One region of the Kocuria sp. CPCC 205235 genome, then DNA from elsewhere that is predicted to be linked to it. Evidence: predicted binding sites of a transcription regulator. Region 1 holds the regulator's gene; the other holds the start of a gene.
What was found. The regulator LexA, encoded in region 1, represses DNA repair genes until DNA is damaged. The targets are predictions, from matches to a motif close to TCGAACANNTGTTCGA.

Region 1 (9,024 bases):
CGGGATGTTGGACGCGGGATGGCTGGATGAGGTGCGCTCGCTCGAGAGGCGGGGTCTGCGCGAGAGCCCCACGGCGGGTAAGGCCCTGGGCTATCCCCAACTCCTGGATGTGCTGGCCGGGGAGCGGACCTTGGAAGATGCCCGGGAGGACACCGTGGTGGCCACCCGTCGCTTCACCAAGAGGCAACGCACGTGGTTCCACGCGGACCCGCGGGTGCACTGGCTCGACGCGGGACATCCCGGCGGCGTGGACGCACTTGCATGTGATGCCGTGAGGATGATTGAGGCCGCGTAAACTGGCGGCCGTGACTGAAACTGTGGATCGGGGAGTGAAGACCGTGGACTGGCGTGAATTGGTGAACCATGAAGTGGTAAAGGCCCACGGAACCGGCAACGACTTTGTGGTGTTCACGGATGAACACGGTGAGATCCCGCTGTCCGCGGACACCGTGGTGGCCGTGTGCGATCGTCATATGGGTCTTGGCGCGGACGGCGTGATTCGCGTGGTTCGTGCGAGTGAGCTGCCCGAGGGCCGGAAACTCACGGAGCAGGATCCCTCGGTCGAGTGGTTCATGGATTACCGCAACGCTGATGGTTCCATCGCGCAAATGTGCGGCAACGGTGTGCGCGTTTTCGTGGACCACATGGTTCGGGAAGGTCTCGTGGAGCTTCCCCAGGGATCGCAGCTGCGCATCGGCACCCGCGCGGGTGTGCGATCCGTGGCCCGCACCGAAGGCGGTTACGCCGTGGACATGGGGCCGTGGAGCTTCATCGCCGGTGAGGACGCCCGTGAAAAGGGCTCGGATGCCGTGGTCACGACCGACGGTTTGAGCGTCCCCCGCCCGGGGTTATCCATCAGCATGGGCAACCCGCACACCGTGGTGGCCCTGTCCGAGGAAGACAAGCTGGATCAGTTGGACCTTCGCCGAGCGCCATCGGTCTCGCCGGAACCCGAGGACGGCACGAACGTCGAGTTCGTGGTGCCCGTTGATCACGACGACACCGAGGTCGGCCGCATTCACATGCGCGTGTTCGAGCGCGGTGTGGGGGAGACCTATTCGTGCGGCACCGGCGCGTGCGCGGCCGCGGCGGCAACCCGCTTCTGGGGCGGCGCGGATGCACCGGACCGCTGGTTGGTGGAAGTCCCGGGCGGAGTGCTGTCCGTGACCTTCGTGCCCGCAACCGACGGCACCGAGCACGTGGTGCTGGCTGGACCGACTCGCGTGGTGGCCCGAGCCGTCCTTGCATAACGGGCTCCACCATCCGGAGGCCCCGGGATGTCGGACTGGGCCCGGCTCACCGCGTCGGTCCTAGGTCGCAAAGATCTGTGCCGGCTCTCGAGGCCGGTCCCGAGCTGCGGGACTATGGCCGGGAATGCCCGCGCTATCGCGCGCGTTCTACCGTGAGGATCCGGAAGCCCTTGTCCGTGGCAGCGCGTTCGATCGTGAACTCCTCGGCGTCCAGGACCGTGCCGAGCCAGCGCTGCAGTGAATCTCCGCCCAGGTTCTTCTGAACCACCAACCAGGCGGTGCCGCCCGGTGCCAGTCGGGGCAGCCACGTCAGCAGAATCTCGTGCAGTGCTTCCTTGCCCACGCGAATGGGCGGGTTGGACCACACGGTGTCGAACTGGCGATCCTGGGGAACGTCCTCGGGGCGGAAGGTCTCCACGTGGGACAGTCCGTGAGCCTCGGCGTTTCGGCGGGTGAGGTCAAGACTGCGGTCATTGACATCGACCGCCGTTACCGTGGCCTCCGGATCGGCCAATCCCATGGCCAGGGTCAACGGACCCCAGCCACAACCAATATCCAAGAAATGACGGCCGGTCGGATCGGGAACGTTGCGCAAGAGTGCGGCGGTTCCCTTGTCCAGATCACCGGGGGAGAACACTCCGGCGGCGGTCTGAACTCGCACTTCGCGACCACGCAGGTCCACTGAAATCTGCCGGGGCTTCTCCGGCAGGGACGGATCGGTCACAAAGTAATGCGCACTGTGCGGTTCTGGGGCCATGGCTCCACATGCTATCGCTCAGCGCTCCGTGTCGGGGTGCAGCGATAGACTGAACGAATTACCAGCAGCTTGCAGATCAAGGAATTATGACTGAATCTCACCGCCCCGAAGACTCCCAGCACCGCGCGTCGGTGACACCGGGGGAACCCTCGGGCGCCGATCTCGAAGACGTCGTCGCCAGGGTTCTGGCTCGCGCCCACGCGCAGAAGGAACCCACCATTTTCCGCGACGGCGCTCAGGATGCCACCGAACAGCGCCGCGACCCCCTGGGCCGCGCGCGCGAACTTCTCGACGAGGATCCGCAGTTCTCCGACGCCGACGGCGAGCAACAAGACCTTGCCGAACGTCATGCACTGCGCCGTGTCGCCGGTCTCTCCACCGAACTCGAAGACGTCACCGAGGTCGAATACCGTCAGCTCCGCCTGGAACGCGTGGTGCTCGCCGGCCTGTGGTCCGCCGGAACCCTGGCTGACGCGGAGAATTCACTCCGGGAACTCGCCGCGCTCGCAGAGACCGCCGGTTCCGAGGTCATGGACGGAATGCTCCAGCGCCGTGTGAACCCGGATCCTGGAACCTACCTGGGCTCGGGCAAGGCCATGGAACTCCGGGACGTGGTCGCGGCAACCGGGGCGGACACCGTGGTCGTCGATGCCGAACTCGCGCCGTCCCAGCGTCGTGCCCTGGAAGACGTGGTCAAGGTCAAGGTCATCGACCGCACCGGTCTGATCCTGGATATCTTCGCCCAACACGCCAAGTCCAAAGAGGGCAAGGCGCAGGTCGAACTGGCACAGCTGGAATACATGCTCCCTCGCCTCCGTGGTTGGGGTGAGTCGCTGTCCCGCCAAGCCGGTGGCCGTGCCGCTGCCGGTGAAGGCATTGGCTCGCGTGGCCCCGGTGAAACCAAGATCGAACTCGACCGACGCAGGATCCGCCAGCGCATGGCTAAACTGCGCCGCGAGATCGAAGCAATGAAGCCGGCCCGTGAAACCAAGCGGCTCAACCGCAAACGTTTCTCGGTGCCGTCCGTGGCCATTGCCGGCTACACCAACGCCGGGAAGTCGTCGCTGCTCAACCGCCTCACGGACGCCGGTGTGCTCGTGGAGAACGCGCTGTTCGCCACGCTGGATCCCACCGTGCGCAAGGCGGAAACCCCGGACGGTATCGGCTACACGCTCTCGGACACCGTGGGTTTTGTGCGTTCGCTGCCCACTCAGTTGGTCGAAGCCTTCCGCTCCACGCTGGAAGAAGTGGCGGACGCGGACGTGATCGTCCACGTGGTGGATGCCTCTCACCCGGACCCCGAGGGTCAACTCAAGGCCGTCCGCGATGTTCTCACGGACGTGGGGGCGACCGACATCCCGGAATTAGTGGCGCTCAACAAGGCAGATGTCGCAGATCCCGTGGTGCTGGGTCGTCTCCTCAACCATGAGAGCCCTTCGGTTGCCGTCTCGGCTCGCACGGGTGAGGGCATCGAAGAACTCAAGCAGCTGATCTCTCGGGCGATCCCGCGCCCGGATCACGAGCTGGACCTGCTGATTCCCTATGTCCACGGTGAAGTCGTCTCGCGACTACATGCCCAGGACGCCGAGATTCTGAGCACGGAGCACACCGAGGACGGCACGCGCTTGCGCGTGCGCGTCCGGGGAAGCCTCGTGGCGGAACTCGAGGAGTACCGGCTTGGAGCGGCGTCGGCGGAAGATGCGCAGCCGGACGAAAACGGCGCGGACACCGCATAGGTATGGCAGACCCGTTCATTGACGAGACCGGGCGGGACATTTCGGACCTTCGGCCCGAAACCCTGCCCGGAGCCAAGGATTCGCTCGAGCTCCTCGACGCCGCCGTGACCGCCATGGGCGGGCAGAGGCGCGACGGGCAGCGGTTCATGGCGGCCAAGGTAGCCGAGGCCCTGGACACCCGCAAACACCTCTTGGTTCAGGCGGGTACGGGCACGGGTAAATCCCTGGCCTACCTGGTTCCGGTGTTCGAGCACGCCCAAACCGCAGATAAACCCGTGATCATTTCGACCGCGACTTTGGCGTTGCAGTCGCAGGTGACCGGTCGCGACGTGCCGCGGGTATTGGATGCGGTCGAGGAGCACCTGGAGCACCGGCCCAACGTGGCCCTGCTCAAGGGCCGCTCCAATTACGCGTGCCTGCACAAGATCGGCGGTGGGTACCCCACCGATGACGACGCCGCTCTGTTCAATCTCGCTGAACCGGCCGGTTCCGCTCGTGGCGGGGAGACGGCCGTGGGTAAGTTGGGCCAGCAGGTCAAGCGGTTGCGCGAATGGGTCGAGTCCACAGAGACCGGGGACCGGGACGACGTGCAGCCCGGCGTTTCCGATGCAGCCTGGCGTCAGGTCTCCGTGACCGCTCGTGAGTGCATCGGGCGCAAATGCCCGCTGATCGAGGAATGCTTTGCCGAGAAAGCACGGTTGGCCGCGGGCGAAGCGGACGTGGTGATCACCAACCACGCGCTGCTGGCCATCAACGCCTTCGAGGGGTTGGCCGTGCTGCCCGAACACGACGTGGTGGTCGTGGACGAGGCTCACGAACTGCAGGACCGGGTCACGGGGGCCGTCACCGGTGCGTTGTCCGGTGCCGCGGTACGCGCGGCGGCGAGCGGCGTGCGTAAACACACCGCGGCCCCGCACGAGGACCTGGACAAGGCTGCGGATGCCTTCGACCGAGCTTTCAACGGCGATCCGAACGGACTGCTGCCGCGAGGATTCACCGAAGAGCAGGTCTACGCCGTGCGGGGAGTGCAGGACGCCGCACGTGCCGGATTGAGCGCGACCAAGGGTGACTCCAACGCGGAGGACGCGGGCCGTCATGCGGCGCGGTCACGGTTGTCCGAGATTCTCGACACCGCTGATCGCCTGCTCACGGCCAACACGGATCACGATGTCCTGTGGATCTCCCGTGTGGGGCGTTGGGAGCAGTCCTCCGGCTACGTGTCACCGGATGCCGGTGAACCGGCAACCCTCAATATCGCTCCGCTCAGCGTGGCGGGCGCGCTGCGAGAAGGACTCTTCGACGGCCGCACGGTCGTGCTGACTTCTGCCACGTTGGCCGTGGGGTCATCGTTCTCGTCCGTGGCCGGTGCCCTCGGTCTGCAGGGTGCGGGCGCTCCGCCGTGGCGCGGCGTGGACGTGGGAAGCCCGTTCAACTACCCCAAGCAGGGAATCCTGTACGTGGCCAGGCACCTACCCAAGCCGGGCCGGGGCGTGTCCTCGGAGCAGTTGGCTGAATTGGCCGAACTGCTCAAGGCCTCCAACGGTGGTGCCCTGGGGCTGTTCTCGTCCCGCCGCGCAGCGGAAGAGGCAACCGAGAAACTGCGCGAACTGATCGACACTGAGATCCTCTGCCAGGGGGAGGCGTCCCTGCCGTCGCTGGTGAAGGACTTCACGGACGACCCCACCGCCAGTCTTTTCGGGACCATGAGCCTGTGGCAGGGCGTGGACGTGCCCGGGAATTCGTGTCGCTTGGTGGTCATCGACCGCATTCCGTTCCCGCGGCCTGATGATCCACTGGGGACCGCCCGGACCAGGGCCATCGAACGTGCCGGTGGTAACGGCTTCATGGCCGTGTCCGCGACTCACGCCGCGGTGAAGCTTGCCCAGGGTGCGGGACGCCTGATCCGTTCCAGCAACGACCGCGGTGTGGTTGCCGTGCTCGATTCGCGATTGGCGACGGCGCGATACGGAACCTTCCTGACCAAGTCACTGCCGCCGTTGTGGCCCACCGCGGACAAGACCAAGGTGCTGGGTGCACTGAAGCGGCTCAGCAGCTCGCAGTAGTTCCGCAGCAGCATGGGGAGATGACGTTCAGACACGGGCGGAACGTGATCCTGCAGTCGCTGGGAGCCGTTTCCTTTTGGTGAACCCCCGAACGGAAACCGGCCCGGTAGGTGAATTCACCTACGGGCCGGTTCTTTCATGGTGAGTGGCTAATGGAGGATCCGTCAGAGGGACCGGAAAACCGATACAACCTTGCCCATCACCGTGGCGTGATCGCCCAGGATGGGCTCGTACTGGGTGTTCTGCGGCAGTAGCCAGGTGTGACCGTCACGCTGGCGGAAGGTCTTGACCGTAGCCTCGTCATCGAGCAGGGCCGCCACGATGTCACCGTTGAGCGCGGTGTTCTGCTGGCGCACCACGACCCAGTCACCGTCACAGATAGCGGCGTCGATCATCGAATCACCGGACACCTTGAGCATGAACAGGTCACCGTGACCGACGAACTCGCGCGGAAGTGAGAACACGTCTTCGACCGACTGCTCTGCCGTAATGGGGCCACCGGCCGCGATTCGTCCGACCAGGGGCACCGAAGCCATGGAGTCATCCGGGCTGGTGGTGGGCAACTGCGTGACGTTGTGCAGTGTGCCGTCCGAAGCCTTCGGAGACTGCTCGGCCGGTTCTGGCTCGCCCAGTTCCCGAGCCAGTTCGGCCTCCGAGAGCGGGCGCAGAACTTCCATGGCCCGAGGGCGCCGAGGGTCTCGGCGGATATAGCCAAGCTTCTCGAGCTGGCCCAATTGGTGGGTCACGCTCGATAGCGAGGCGAGGCCCACAATATCGCCGATTTCACGCATCGACGGGGGATAACCGCGCTCACCGATGGCTCGCTGCACCGCCCCCAGGATGGTTCGCTGACGCGCGGTCAGTGGCCGCTGGGGTCGCTGGGACTCCGAACCGGAGGGGGAAGGTGTGCTCACGAGTTGGGGTCCTTTCACCGTTTTCCGACCGCGGGGTCAACCGCGACGTACTCCGTACCCGTCGAGTTCAATCCTGCCGCTTATGCGTGTCAGTGACGTTCGGTCAACTAGTACGGACGTTGCTTCAAGACTAGTGCGCCAAGAGTGAGGACTCAAACACATGTTCGATTTTTCTCTCGACAAGGTTCGTACACCCGTGCTAGAACTTAACGCAGATATTCGAAAACGTGTTCTAACGCCGGGGAAAGGGTTCGAACACCCTGCCGCTTCATCCCGCGGTCACCGGAAAGTTCACCAGGAGGTTGCCATGACCACACATATCTTGCCCACCAGCGCCCAAAGCTTCACTCGCGCGCCCAAGCTCAACCTGACCCGTCGCGGACGGTTCGTCTTCATCGGACTGCCGCTCATTACGGGTGCCGCCGCACTGCTGGTGGTTGCGGTCATCTTCCTGCTTCCCTCCACGGTTCAGGCCAATACCGATCCCGTGGGCGAACCCGTAACCCACTCCGTGACCGTCCAGTCCGATCAGTCCCTGTGGGAGATCGCTTACGCAGCGGACCCGCAGCGCGACACCCGTGAGGTCATGGACGACATCGTGGAGCTCAACGGACTGGCATCCTCGGAACTGTCCGCCGGTCAGCTGCTGGAGATCCCCGCACGCTGAATCGTGTGAAGGCCTGCTCGGCGCTTAAGCTAGGGGAGTGAGCCAAAATCTCGATCGCCTAGAAGCCCTGCCCCTCCGTGAGAACCTGCGGGGCATGTCCCCGTACGGCGCACCCCAACTTGATGTTGCGGTTGCCTTGAACACGAACGAGAACACGCACCCCGTTCCCCAGCCCGTGGTGGACGCCATCACCGACCGTGTTTCGCGGGCCGCAGGTCAGCTCAATCGCTATCCGGATCGGGAATTCACGGAACTTCGCACGGCATTGGCCGCATACCTGGACCACGGACTGACCGCCGACAACCTCTGGGCAGCCAACGGTTCCAACGAGATCCTGCAGCAGATTCTGCAGACATTTGGTGGCCCCGGACGTTCGGTCCTCACCTTCGTGCCGACCTATTCGATGTACCCCTTGCTGGCCTCCGGGACGGGAACCAAGTTCATCGCGGGTCAGCGCGCGGAAGATTTCACTTTGACGGCTGAGTCCGCCGCGAAGCAAGTACGTGAGCACAAGCCCGATGTGGTCATTCTGTGCTCGCCGAATAATCCAACCGGCACTGCGCTTGGCCTGGACGTGGTCGAAGCCGTGTACGAGGCCGCGGAAGAATCCAACTCCATGGTCATCGTGGATGAGGCCTACGCGGAGTTCGCCCGATTCGGCACTCCTTCAGCGCTCACACTGCTCGAGGGTCGCCCTCGCTTGATCGTCACCCGCACCATGAGCAAGGCCTTTGCGCTGGCCGGTGCCCGTTTGGGCTATTTCGCCGCGGCCCCCGAGGTCACGGATGCCATCCGTTTGGTCCGGTTGCCCTATCACCTCTCCGCCGTCAGCCAGGCGACCGCCCTTGCGGCGCTCGAACACAGCGATGTCCTGTTGAGCACCGTAGAAGACATCAAGATGCAGCGCGACCGAATTGTCGACGACCTCAAGCGCCTGGGTCTGGAACCGGCCGAATCTGATTCCAACTTCGTGTTCTACGGGGGCATGGAGAACGCCCAGCAGATGTGGCAGAACCTGTTGGATCAGGGCGTTCTGGTGCGCGACGTCGGAATCGCCGGCCACCTGCGCGTGACCGCAGGCACCGAGGACGAAACCACCGCATTCCTGGCCGCAGTGGAGAACTACCTGCAGCAGAAGTAATCCGCGGGTGGAGTCATCCACCCGTCATCCTGCGGGCCCGGCAGGCCCGCGCATTAGACTGAAGAGCGCCGCTGTTTCCGGCAGGCGCACGCAGAATTCGAGGAGTTACACCCCGTGATGTCCCCAACCAACTCACCTCGTACGGCCGTGGTGGAACGCGTAACCAGTGAATCCACTGTCCGCGTGGAACTGAACCTGGACGGCACCGGTCAGTCCAACATCGAGACCACCGTGCCCTTCTACAACCACATGTTGACGGCGCTGTCCAAGCACTCCCTGATCGACCTCAACGTTCAGGCCCACGGGGACACCGACATCGACGTGCACCACACGGTCGAGGACACCGCCATCGTGCTCGGTGACGCGTTCCTGAAGGCGCTCGGTGACAAGCGAGGCATCCGTCGCTTCGGTCAGGCCACCGTCCCGTTGGACGAGGCGTTGGCCTCGGCGGTCGTGGACGTGTCCGGCCGACCGTACGTGGTGCACACAGGCGAAC
Region 2 (9,024 bases), on a different contig from region 1:
CACCCGTCATGGCTGTGCTGACTCAGGGGCGGTACTACCTGCGGCGCGTGGATGACGGAATCGACCTGCCCATGGTTGATGCGGACGGCAACCCCTCGGACGTGACACTTACCTGTCATGTGACCGGGATGGAGTTTGAGCGCCCGGACATGCTGCTCTCCAATGAACTGGCTCCGGACGGATCCAAGCAGTACATCTCGTCCCTGGCGCTGGCCACCGACAAAACGGGGAAGTACGTGCTGCCCGCGCAACGTTGATTGCGCGAGCTGATACAAAACAAAAAGATCCCCCGGACACGTCACGTGCCCGGGGGATCTTCTACTGACAACGCGGCGGTCTTAGCTCTCGAACCGGAACTTCGCTCCCGTGTGGTCCTCGCGCAAACGGGGTCCGGCCCCGCCGAAGACCTCGCGGGCCGTGCGGGAGGTGGCGGAAGCGACGTCGTCGGCGGTCAGTACGCCACGTTCGCGCAGAACGGGCGTGACGAACCGGCCGAAGCGCTCGAAGTCGGCCGGACGCACGCATGCATTGATGTTGAAGCCGTCCAGGTCCGCGACCTCGACCCAGCGCTGGAGCTCGTCGGCGACTTCCTCGGGGGAGCCCACGATCACGGGGCCGCGGCCGTCGATGGCCACGAAATCGGCGACTCGGCGCGGGGTCCACGCGCCCTCGGAATCCATCTTGGTAAACGAGGCCAGCGCCGACCGATTGGCGTCCGTCTCTACGTGCTCGAGCGGGGCATCCGGGTCCGCGCTGGACAGGTCTACTCCGGTCCAGCCGGCGAACAGGGCGAGCGCGGCGTCGACGTCCACGTACTGCTTGTATGACTCGAGGCGCTCGCGGGCGGCCTCGGAGGTCTCGGCCACGACCACCGCGGCGTTGGTGAAGACCTTGATCGAGCGGGGGTCGCGGCCGTACTCGGCGGCGGCCTTGCGCAGACCGGCCGTCCACTTGGCGACCTGCTCGGGAGTGGGCCCGGAGAAGAACACGGCCTCCGCGTGTTTGGCCGCGAACTTCAGCCCGCGCGGGGAGGCACCGGCCTGGAACAGGAACGGCGTGCGCTGCGGGGTGGGTGCGACCAGAGCGGGTGCCTGGACGTCGAAGTACTCGCCGGAATGCCCCGCGCCCTTGACCTTCTCGGGATCCACGACGACGCCGCTCGCGGCGTCCGCGGCATAGGCATCGTCCGCGTAAGAGCCCTCCCACAGCGAGTAGACCACGTCCATGTATTCATCGGCGCGGTCGTAACGCTGGTCGTGGGGCAGCTGCTGACCCAGGCCCAGATTGCGTGCCGCCGACTCCTGGTAGGAGGTCACTACGTTCCACGCGATCCGCCCGTCGGTGAGGGCGTCCAGGGTGGAGAAGCGGCGGGCCAGGTCATAGGGAGCCGCGTAGGTGACGGACGCCGTGACACCGATGTTGAGGGTGCTGGTGGCTTTGGCCAGCAACGGTGCCAGGATCAGTGGATCCAACTGGGGGACCTGAACGCCGCCGCGCAGGGCGGCGTCCGCGGAGCCGCCGTACACGTCGTAAAGCCCCAGAACGTCGGCCAGGAACAGGCCGTGGAAGCCCGCGTTCTCGATGATCTGGGCCTCCCGCTCCCAGTGGGACAGCTGCGCGTAGTTGCGCGACTGGTCCTCGGGATGGCGCCACAGTCCGGGGGACTGGTGGACGGGCACGGGCATTTCGAAGGCATTGAGCAGCAAGGAGCGGGGCAAAAGGGGTCCTTTCGGGTTGGTACTGGGGCGTGTGCGGGTGGTGCCGAGTCAGTACTGAGCGTTCTCGGGCGCGTCGGTCACGGTGTCCTTGGCCATGCGGCCGGTGACCACGGAGATCACGGCCAGCAGGCTCAAGTAGCCGCACAGCAGCCACGGAGAGCCGCCGGTGGCCACGAGCCACGCGGCGATCATGGGGGTCAGACCGCCGGAGAGAATGGTGCCCACCTGGTAACCCAGGGACACCCCGGAGTAGCGCAGGTGGGTGGGGAACTGCTCGGCGAACAGAGCGGCCTGAGGGCCGTAGATGCTGTCATGCAGCACGGCCATGCCGATCAGGTACACCAGCGGCAGCAAGGCCAGCGGCCCGTGGTCCAGGTAGTAGAAGTAGGGCCACACGAACACGCCGATGGCGGCCGCGGCAATGATGGAGATGCGGCGGCGTCCCACGCGGTCGGAGAGCCAGCCCCAGAACGGGCCGCCCACCAGGCCCACGGCGGCGGCGATCAGGATGGAGATCATGACCCACTGACTCGCGCCGCGCTGCTGCGTCACGTAGGTGAGCGTGTAGACGGTGAGGATGGAGAAGATGGCCGGCTGGATCATGCGTTGACCGATGCAGACGATCACGCCGCGGGTGTGCTGGGTGAGCACCTCACGCACGGGCGACGTCGCGGCGGCCTTTTCGCGCTTGACCTCTTGGAACTCCTCGGCGTCCTCGATGCCGGCGCGGATGATCAGGCCGATGATCACGAGCACTGCGGAGAACAGGAAGGGTACGCGCCAGCCCCACGCCTGGAACTGCTCGGCGGTGGTGACGCCCTGCATGATCGCGAAGAACGCGGTGGCCAAGAGCATGCCGGCCGCCGAACCCACCTGCGTGAAGGAACCGAACAGTCCGCGCAACCCCTTGGGTGCGTGTTCCACGGAGAGCACCGCGGAACCTCCCCACTCCATGCCGGCGGACAACCCTTGGGCAATGCGGCAGGCAACGAGCAGGGCCACGGCGAACCAGCCGATCTGCGAGAAGCCCGGCAGCAGCCCGATCACCGTGGTGGCCACGCCCATGATCAACAGGGACGCGACCAACAGGGCCTTGCGGCCGATCCGGTCACCCAGGTGCCCGGCAATGATGCCGCCCAGGGGCCGGAAGAAGAACGCAATGGCGAAGGTCGCGAACGAGGCAATGATCGAGCCCACGCCCGAACCCTGCGGGAAGAAATAGTGACTGAACACCAGGGCTGCGGCGGCACCGTAGAGGTAGAAGTCGTACCATTCGATGGTCGTGCCCACGAAGGACGCGGCGAGCACGCGCTTCTTGTCACGCACTGCGGATCCCACGCTCGCGAGCGCGTGATCCGTGGCGGGTTGGGTCCGCTGGGCTGATGATGAATCGGTGACCGTGGGCACCGGGGCGGTGGCGGGGGCCATGACACTCCTCATGACGGGGCGCCACGGAAGAATGTTTGGTGAGCCGGACGCCGTCCTTGCCCGTACCGGTACTGATCACGGGCCGAATCATCACCTGGGGCACCCCACGACAGCGTCTGAGGGTTGCCGTCCGGCCAGCCAGGGCTTCGCACCGGAACTCGTGATTCTTGTCGCGTGAACCTAACCACACGATCGTTGAGCACCACAAATGATGAAGATTTGTGACCGCCCCGAGGATGCCTCTCGGGATGGCTCGCGAGGGGTGCGTCCTCCTGTTTCCGCCCGTCCCCGGTGCCTAGAATGGGCCTATTCCCCGGGTTGCCGGGGCAGACACCGTTGTCGAAAGAACACAGGGAGCCGACCATGCCTGAGCCCGCCGCCGCCAATGCACTGGTGCTCGACCGACCCGAGGTCATCGTGGTCGACATCGAAGGTACCCTCTCCTCCACGTGGTACGTCCGGGATGAGCTCTACCCCTATTCCCGTAAACGCTTCACCGGCTATTTCGAGGAGTATTCCCACAAACCTGAGGTCGCCCGCGCTCGCCGACAGATCATCGATTTGGCCGGCCTGGACAGTTCGGCCACCGCCGAGGATCTCACCGGTGTGCTGGAAGCCTGGATGGATGAGGGTCAGATGCCGGCCCCGCTGCGCACGATGCACGCGTTGATCTGGCAGGAGGGCTTCGCCGCCGGGGAGTTCGTCTCGCCGTTCTTCGAGGACGCGATTCCCGCCTTGCGGACCTGGTCCGAGCAGTCGATTCCGGTGTTCATCTTCTCCAACGGCACGTTGCCCGCCCAACGTGCCTGGTTCAGCCATTCGCCCGAGGGCAACCTGATTCCACTGATCAAGGGACACTTCTCCCTGGAATCGGCCGGCGCCAAACACGAGGTGAGTTCGTTCCGTAACATCACCCACGACGTGGCCGAGGCGCTGGGCAAACCGCGTGAGAAGTTCTTGTTCTTCTCCGACCAGGTGGAGGCCCTGGACGCAGCCCGTCAAGCCGGGTGGAACACCGTGGGAGTGCGCCGCCCCGGTGACCAGTTCTACGACGCCGGCGTGGGGGATCATCCCGAGATCCAGCGCTTGAATCAGGTACGGTTCATCCGTCGCTATGCGTCCCGCTAGCGCGATCGGGAGATTTCAGACGGGATAGCTTTCACCGTGAACAAGACCACCATGCGCCCCGGGGCCGGGCGCGCACTTTTCGCTGCCGTGGCCGGAACACTCATCGAGTGGTATGACTACGCCTTGTACGGCACGGCCGCCGGGCTGATCATTGGCCCGCTCTTCTTCGCGGGAATGGACTCCGGTGCTTCCTTGGCCGCGTTCGCGACCTTCGCGGTGGGCTTCGTGGCGCGCCCGCTGGGTGGTGTGCTGGTCGGTCACCTGGGGGACCGCTACGGTCGCCGCCCGGCCATGTTGCTCACCGTGATTCTGATGGGCGTGGCCACGGTGGGCATCGGCCTGTTGCCCACCTACGCCGCGATCGGCGTGGCCGCCCCGGTGTTCCTGGTGCTCCTGCGTCTGCTGCAGGGCATGGGGGCCGGTGCCGAGTTGGCCGGGGCCATGACCCTGGTTGCGGAGTTCGCCCCGCCGCGGCGTCGTGGACTGATGACGTCGCTCGTGCTCGCCGCGCCCCCGGCCGGCATTGTGCTGGCCACCGGCGCGTTTCTGTGGACGGCGTCTCTGGGTGATCAGGTGCTGTTGGATTGGGCGTGGCGCTTGCCGTTCCTGGCCTCGGCGGTGCTGTTCGCCCTGGCCATCTTCATCCGCGTCAAGCTTGAGGAGAGCCCCGAATACCTGGCCGCGCTCCACGCCGCCAAACAGCGTGGGGAACGCCGCAGGGTGCCCGTGGTGGCCCTGATACGCGAGCACTGGCGCGCGGTGGTCGTGGGGTTCTTCGCGATCACCGGGCACAACGCGCTCAACTACATCCTGGCCGTGTTCTCCCTGTCCTTCATGACCTCACCGGCCGTGGGCATGGATCGGGGATCGGCGTTGACCGCGGTGATCATCGGATCCGTGTGCGGCGTGCTGGCCACCCCGCTGGGTGGCTTGGCCGCCGACCGGTTCGGTGCCCATAAGGTGTTGGCCTTCGGCTCGCTGCTGGGTGCGGTGGGTGCGTTCCCGCTGTTCGCGGCGCTGTCCTCGGGCAGCGCGATGGCTGCGACCGTCGCCATTTCCGTGGGCTACGGTGCGGTGATCGCTTGCACCTCCGGTTCCCAGGGCGCCTACCTGGCGGGCTTGTTCCCCGCCGCCGAACGCTTCAGCGGCATCGCCCTGGCACGTGAGGCCAACGGTGCCATCGTGGCGGGATTCACCCCGCTCATCGCGGCCACCCTGATCACCGCCGCCGGCGGACAGACCTGGGCCGCAGCACTCTTCCTCATGGCGTGCTGCGTGATCTCGGTGGTGGGCGTGCTGCTGGGCAAGCCGGGCCGCTACACCTCATAACCACGCGCTCCTTCACAGTCACGACCTCGCGGTCGGCACTTCACAGTCACGACGACGTCGCTCGGTCCCCTCGGCCGGGCGACGTCGCCGTTTCTGGGTTCTTCCGGTGCTGCCCCGGGGGCCTTCCCGGGTCATCCCGTGGCGGGCCGCTTATGCGTGTCAGCGACCCTTGGCACTCTCACAGTACTCGAATAAAGTTTCGAATACACCGGGAGAGTGATCGAGTCATGACGGTACTGACTGCGGTAGAACACACGGACCTCACGTGGAGCGAGACGCACGATGCGGTGCGGATCGATGAGGGGTGGGGGCAACCCTGCGAGGTGCACTGCGATGAGTCGGGTGCCCCGTGCGAGTTGGTGTTCCGGGGCAGACTTCACCGCATTACGGCCCCACCGCAGCGCTGGTACGAACGTCGCCGCTGGTGGCAGCTGGAAGAGCGAGTTCCGCGGGAAAGCGGGCAGTCCGTGGTGGACCGGCAGCACTGGCGTGTCCAGGCGGCGCAACGCGGGGCCGTGATACCTCGCACTCTGGAATTGGTGCGCCACGAGATCACCGGCCAATGGTGGCTCGTGGCTGACCAGGCGGTTTGACATTGATCGAACAAACTTTCGAATATGAGGTATGCATTTCCCTCATTTGCGCGTGGCTTCCGCTTACAGCGCGCACTACGGTGTGGCTCGCCCCCACGAGCTCGCGCAGGTGGCGGCGTCCTACGGGGCGCAGGTCCTGGCGTGCACCGACAGGGACGGGTTGTACGGGGTGGTCAAGCACGTGCTGGCCTGTCAGCAGCACGGTGTGGCTCCCGTGCTGGGAGTGGACCTGGCGTTGTTGGGTCCGGTGGCGGCGTCGGCGGGGAAACACACTCGCGCCGCCGCCGGCCGGCAAGGCCAGCACGGTCGACACGGGCGCAGCACGGTGCCGCCGGCTCGGGTGATCGGGCGCGTGGTGGTGTTGGCCACCGGGGGTAACGGGGGAGCCGGGTACGCGGCGCTGTGCCGGCTGGTGTCCGCGGCCCATCGGAACCACGATCATCATGCAGCCCGCCCCATCGGGTTGACCCGGGACCAGATCGCCCGCCACGTGCATCGCGCGGCGGCCGGGGGAACTCCCGGACTGGTGGTGCTCGTGGGCCCGGATTCGGACGTGGGATCGCTGTTGGCCCGGCGTCGTTACCGGGCGGCCCGCACGGCCCTGCGCGCATGGAAGCGTGTCCTACCGGCCGGGTGTCTCACCGTGGAGACCGCAACCCACCTGGCACCGCAGGGCAGCACCCTCAGCACCGGTCACGCCGTGCGGATGCTCACCGTGGGGCGCGAGGCCGGGCTGCCGGTGATCCTCACCAACGCCGTGCGCTACGCCCACCCCGGCCAGGCCGTCACCGCAGACGTACTGGACGCGGCCCGCACCCTCATGTCCCTGGAGGAATTGGCCGGCTCGGATCCCGGGGTGCTGCAACCCACGGGGCAGGGGTGGCTCAAGAACACCGCGGAGATGACCCGGCTCGCCCACGAGATCTCGGCGGCCGCGGACCTCGGGGCCACCGGGGCCGCGCACCTGCTCGCGGACACCTACCGACTGGCCGAACGTTGCAGCCAGGACCCCGTCACGGACCTGCGAGTGGGCCAGCCGGTGATTCCGGAAGCCTCCGTCATCGGTCTCACCGGGAACCCCAACACCCAACTCAGAACCCGCTGCTACACCGGATTGGAGCGCTTCCACTCCCACGAGAACTGGGACCGCACGGTCCCCGGACTGAGCGGGGAATCGCTGCGCTCGCGGATGGACCGGGAGCTGGACGTGATTGCGCAGCTGGGATTCGCCGGATACTTCCTGACCGTCTCGGAGGTCTCCGAATTGATGACCCAGCTGAAGGTTCGGCACGCGGCCCGAGGTTCGGCGGTCTCGTCCCTGGTGGTGCACCTGTTGGGGATCTCTCCGGTGGATCCGCTCGAGTACGACCTGGTCTTCGAGCGCTTCCTGTCCCCGCGGCGCAGCAGTCTGCCGGATATCGACATCGACATGGAGAGCGCGGAGCGGCACCGGATCTATCACGAGATCTTCCAACGCTTCGGTAGCAGTCGGGTCACGCTCATGAGCATGCAGAACGCCTACCGCTCCAGGGGTGCCGTGCGGGATGCCGGGCTTGCACTGGGGTTGGAACAGGAACTCGTGGACCACATCGCGGCCCAGTTGTGGCGGGTCCCCGGGGCCACCCTGCGCGAGGAAATTGCGCAGCGCCCGGAGCTGACCCGGCTGGCCGATGACCTCAAGGCCAACCGGCAGCTGGATCTCCTGGTGGATCTGACCGAACGCCTGGACCGGTTGCCGCGCCACATTTCCATGCACCCGTGCGGGGTGATCCTCTCGGACGCCACCCTGCTGCACCGCACGCCTGTGCAGGCCAGCGGGATCGGGCTGCCCATGTCCCAGTTCGACAAGCACGACATGGATCCCATGGGCCTCATCAAACTCGACATCCTGGGCGTGCGCATGCAATCCACCCTGGCCTATGCGGTTCAGGAGGTGGCCCGCATGGAGCCGGACCGCCCCGCCCTGGACCTGGACGCCATGCCCCGCGATGACCCGGACACGTTCCGGCTCATCAGCTCCACCCACACGCTGGGGTGTTTCCAGATCGAATCCCCGGGGCAGCGCGAACTGATCGGGACCATGGGCCCGGAGGAGTTCAACGACCTGATCGTGGACATCTCCCTGTTCCGCCCAGGGCCCATGCAGGCGTCCATGGTGCGCCCCTACCTCAACTCCCGCCACGGCTGGAGCACCCCCGAGTACCCCCACCCGGACCTGGTGGACATCCTCAAGGAAACCCGCGGGGTGGCCGTCTACCACGAACAGATCATGCGGATGATGGACCGGATGACCGGTTGCGGACTGGCCACCGCAGACGAATGGCGGCGCAGGCTCGGCTCGGAGACCGAACAGCGCGTGGAGGACGCCTTCCGCAGCGGGGCACGGGCCCGAGGCTACGACGCGGAAACCGTGGAGAAGGTGTGGGAGATCCTGCATGCGTTCGGAAGCTTCGGTTTCTGCAAGGCCCACGGTGTGGCCTTTGCCGTACCCACCTATCAGTCCGCGTGGTTGAAGACCCATCACCCGGAGGCCTTCATGGCCGGGGTCTGGGAACACGACCCGGGTATGTACCCCGCTCGGTTGCTCGTGGGGGAGGCCCGGCGCATGGGCATCCCCGTACTCGGTCCGGACATCAACCACAGCGTGGATCATCACCGCATCGAACCCGTGACCGCCCGGCCCGGCACCGTGGAATCCGGGGACCTGGACGAGGGAATCCCCTACACCCGTGGTGGGTCCTGGGGGATCCGGATGTCCCTCACCAGCATCACCGGGATCAGCGGCGCGGAAATCGAACGGATCGTGGCCGGTCAGCCCTACTCCACGC

Region 2: a site for LexA is predicted at 5,791-5,806, ahead of RF638_RS07945 (DUF6504 family protein). Genes of this name have one in related genera too.

What each region holds. Positions count from the first base shown of each region.
Region 1 is NZ_JAVKPR010000003.1:30,832-39,855, reverse strand. It holds gene miaA (tRNA (adenosine(37)-N6)-dimethylallyltransferase MiaA) at 1-295, shown strand, start outside; gene dapF (diaminopimelate epimerase) at 357-1,250, shown strand; gene RF638_RS03055 (class I SAM-dependent methyltransferase) at 1,384-2,007, opposite strand; gene hflX (GTPase HflX) at 2,094-3,743, shown strand; gene RF638_RS03045 (ATP-dependent DNA helicase) at 3,746-5,806, shown strand; gene lexA (transcriptional repressor LexA) at 5,971-6,720, opposite strand; gene RF638_RS03035 (LysM peptidoglycan-binding domain-containing protein) at 7,028-7,387, shown strand; gene RF638_RS03030 (histidinol-phosphate transaminase) at 7,425-8,528, shown strand; gene hisB (imidazoleglycerol-phosphate dehydratase HisB) at 8,646-9,024, shown strand, end outside.
Region 2 is NZ_JAVKPR010000008.1:126,524-135,547, reverse strand. It holds gene RF638_RS07970 (cytosine permease) at 1-257, shown strand, start outside; gene RF638_RS07965 (NtaA/DmoA family FMN-dependent monooxygenase) at 339-1,718, opposite strand; gene RF638_RS07960 (MFS transporter) at 1,767-3,146, opposite strand; SAM riboswitch class IV at 3,194-3,312, opposite strand; gene mtnC (acireductone synthase) at 3,510-4,274, shown strand; gene RF638_RS07950 (MFS transporter) at 4,311-5,603, shown strand; gene RF638_RS07945 (DUF6504 family protein) at 5,831-6,196, shown strand; gene RF638_RS07940 (DNA polymerase III subunit alpha) at 6,228-9,024, shown strand, end outside.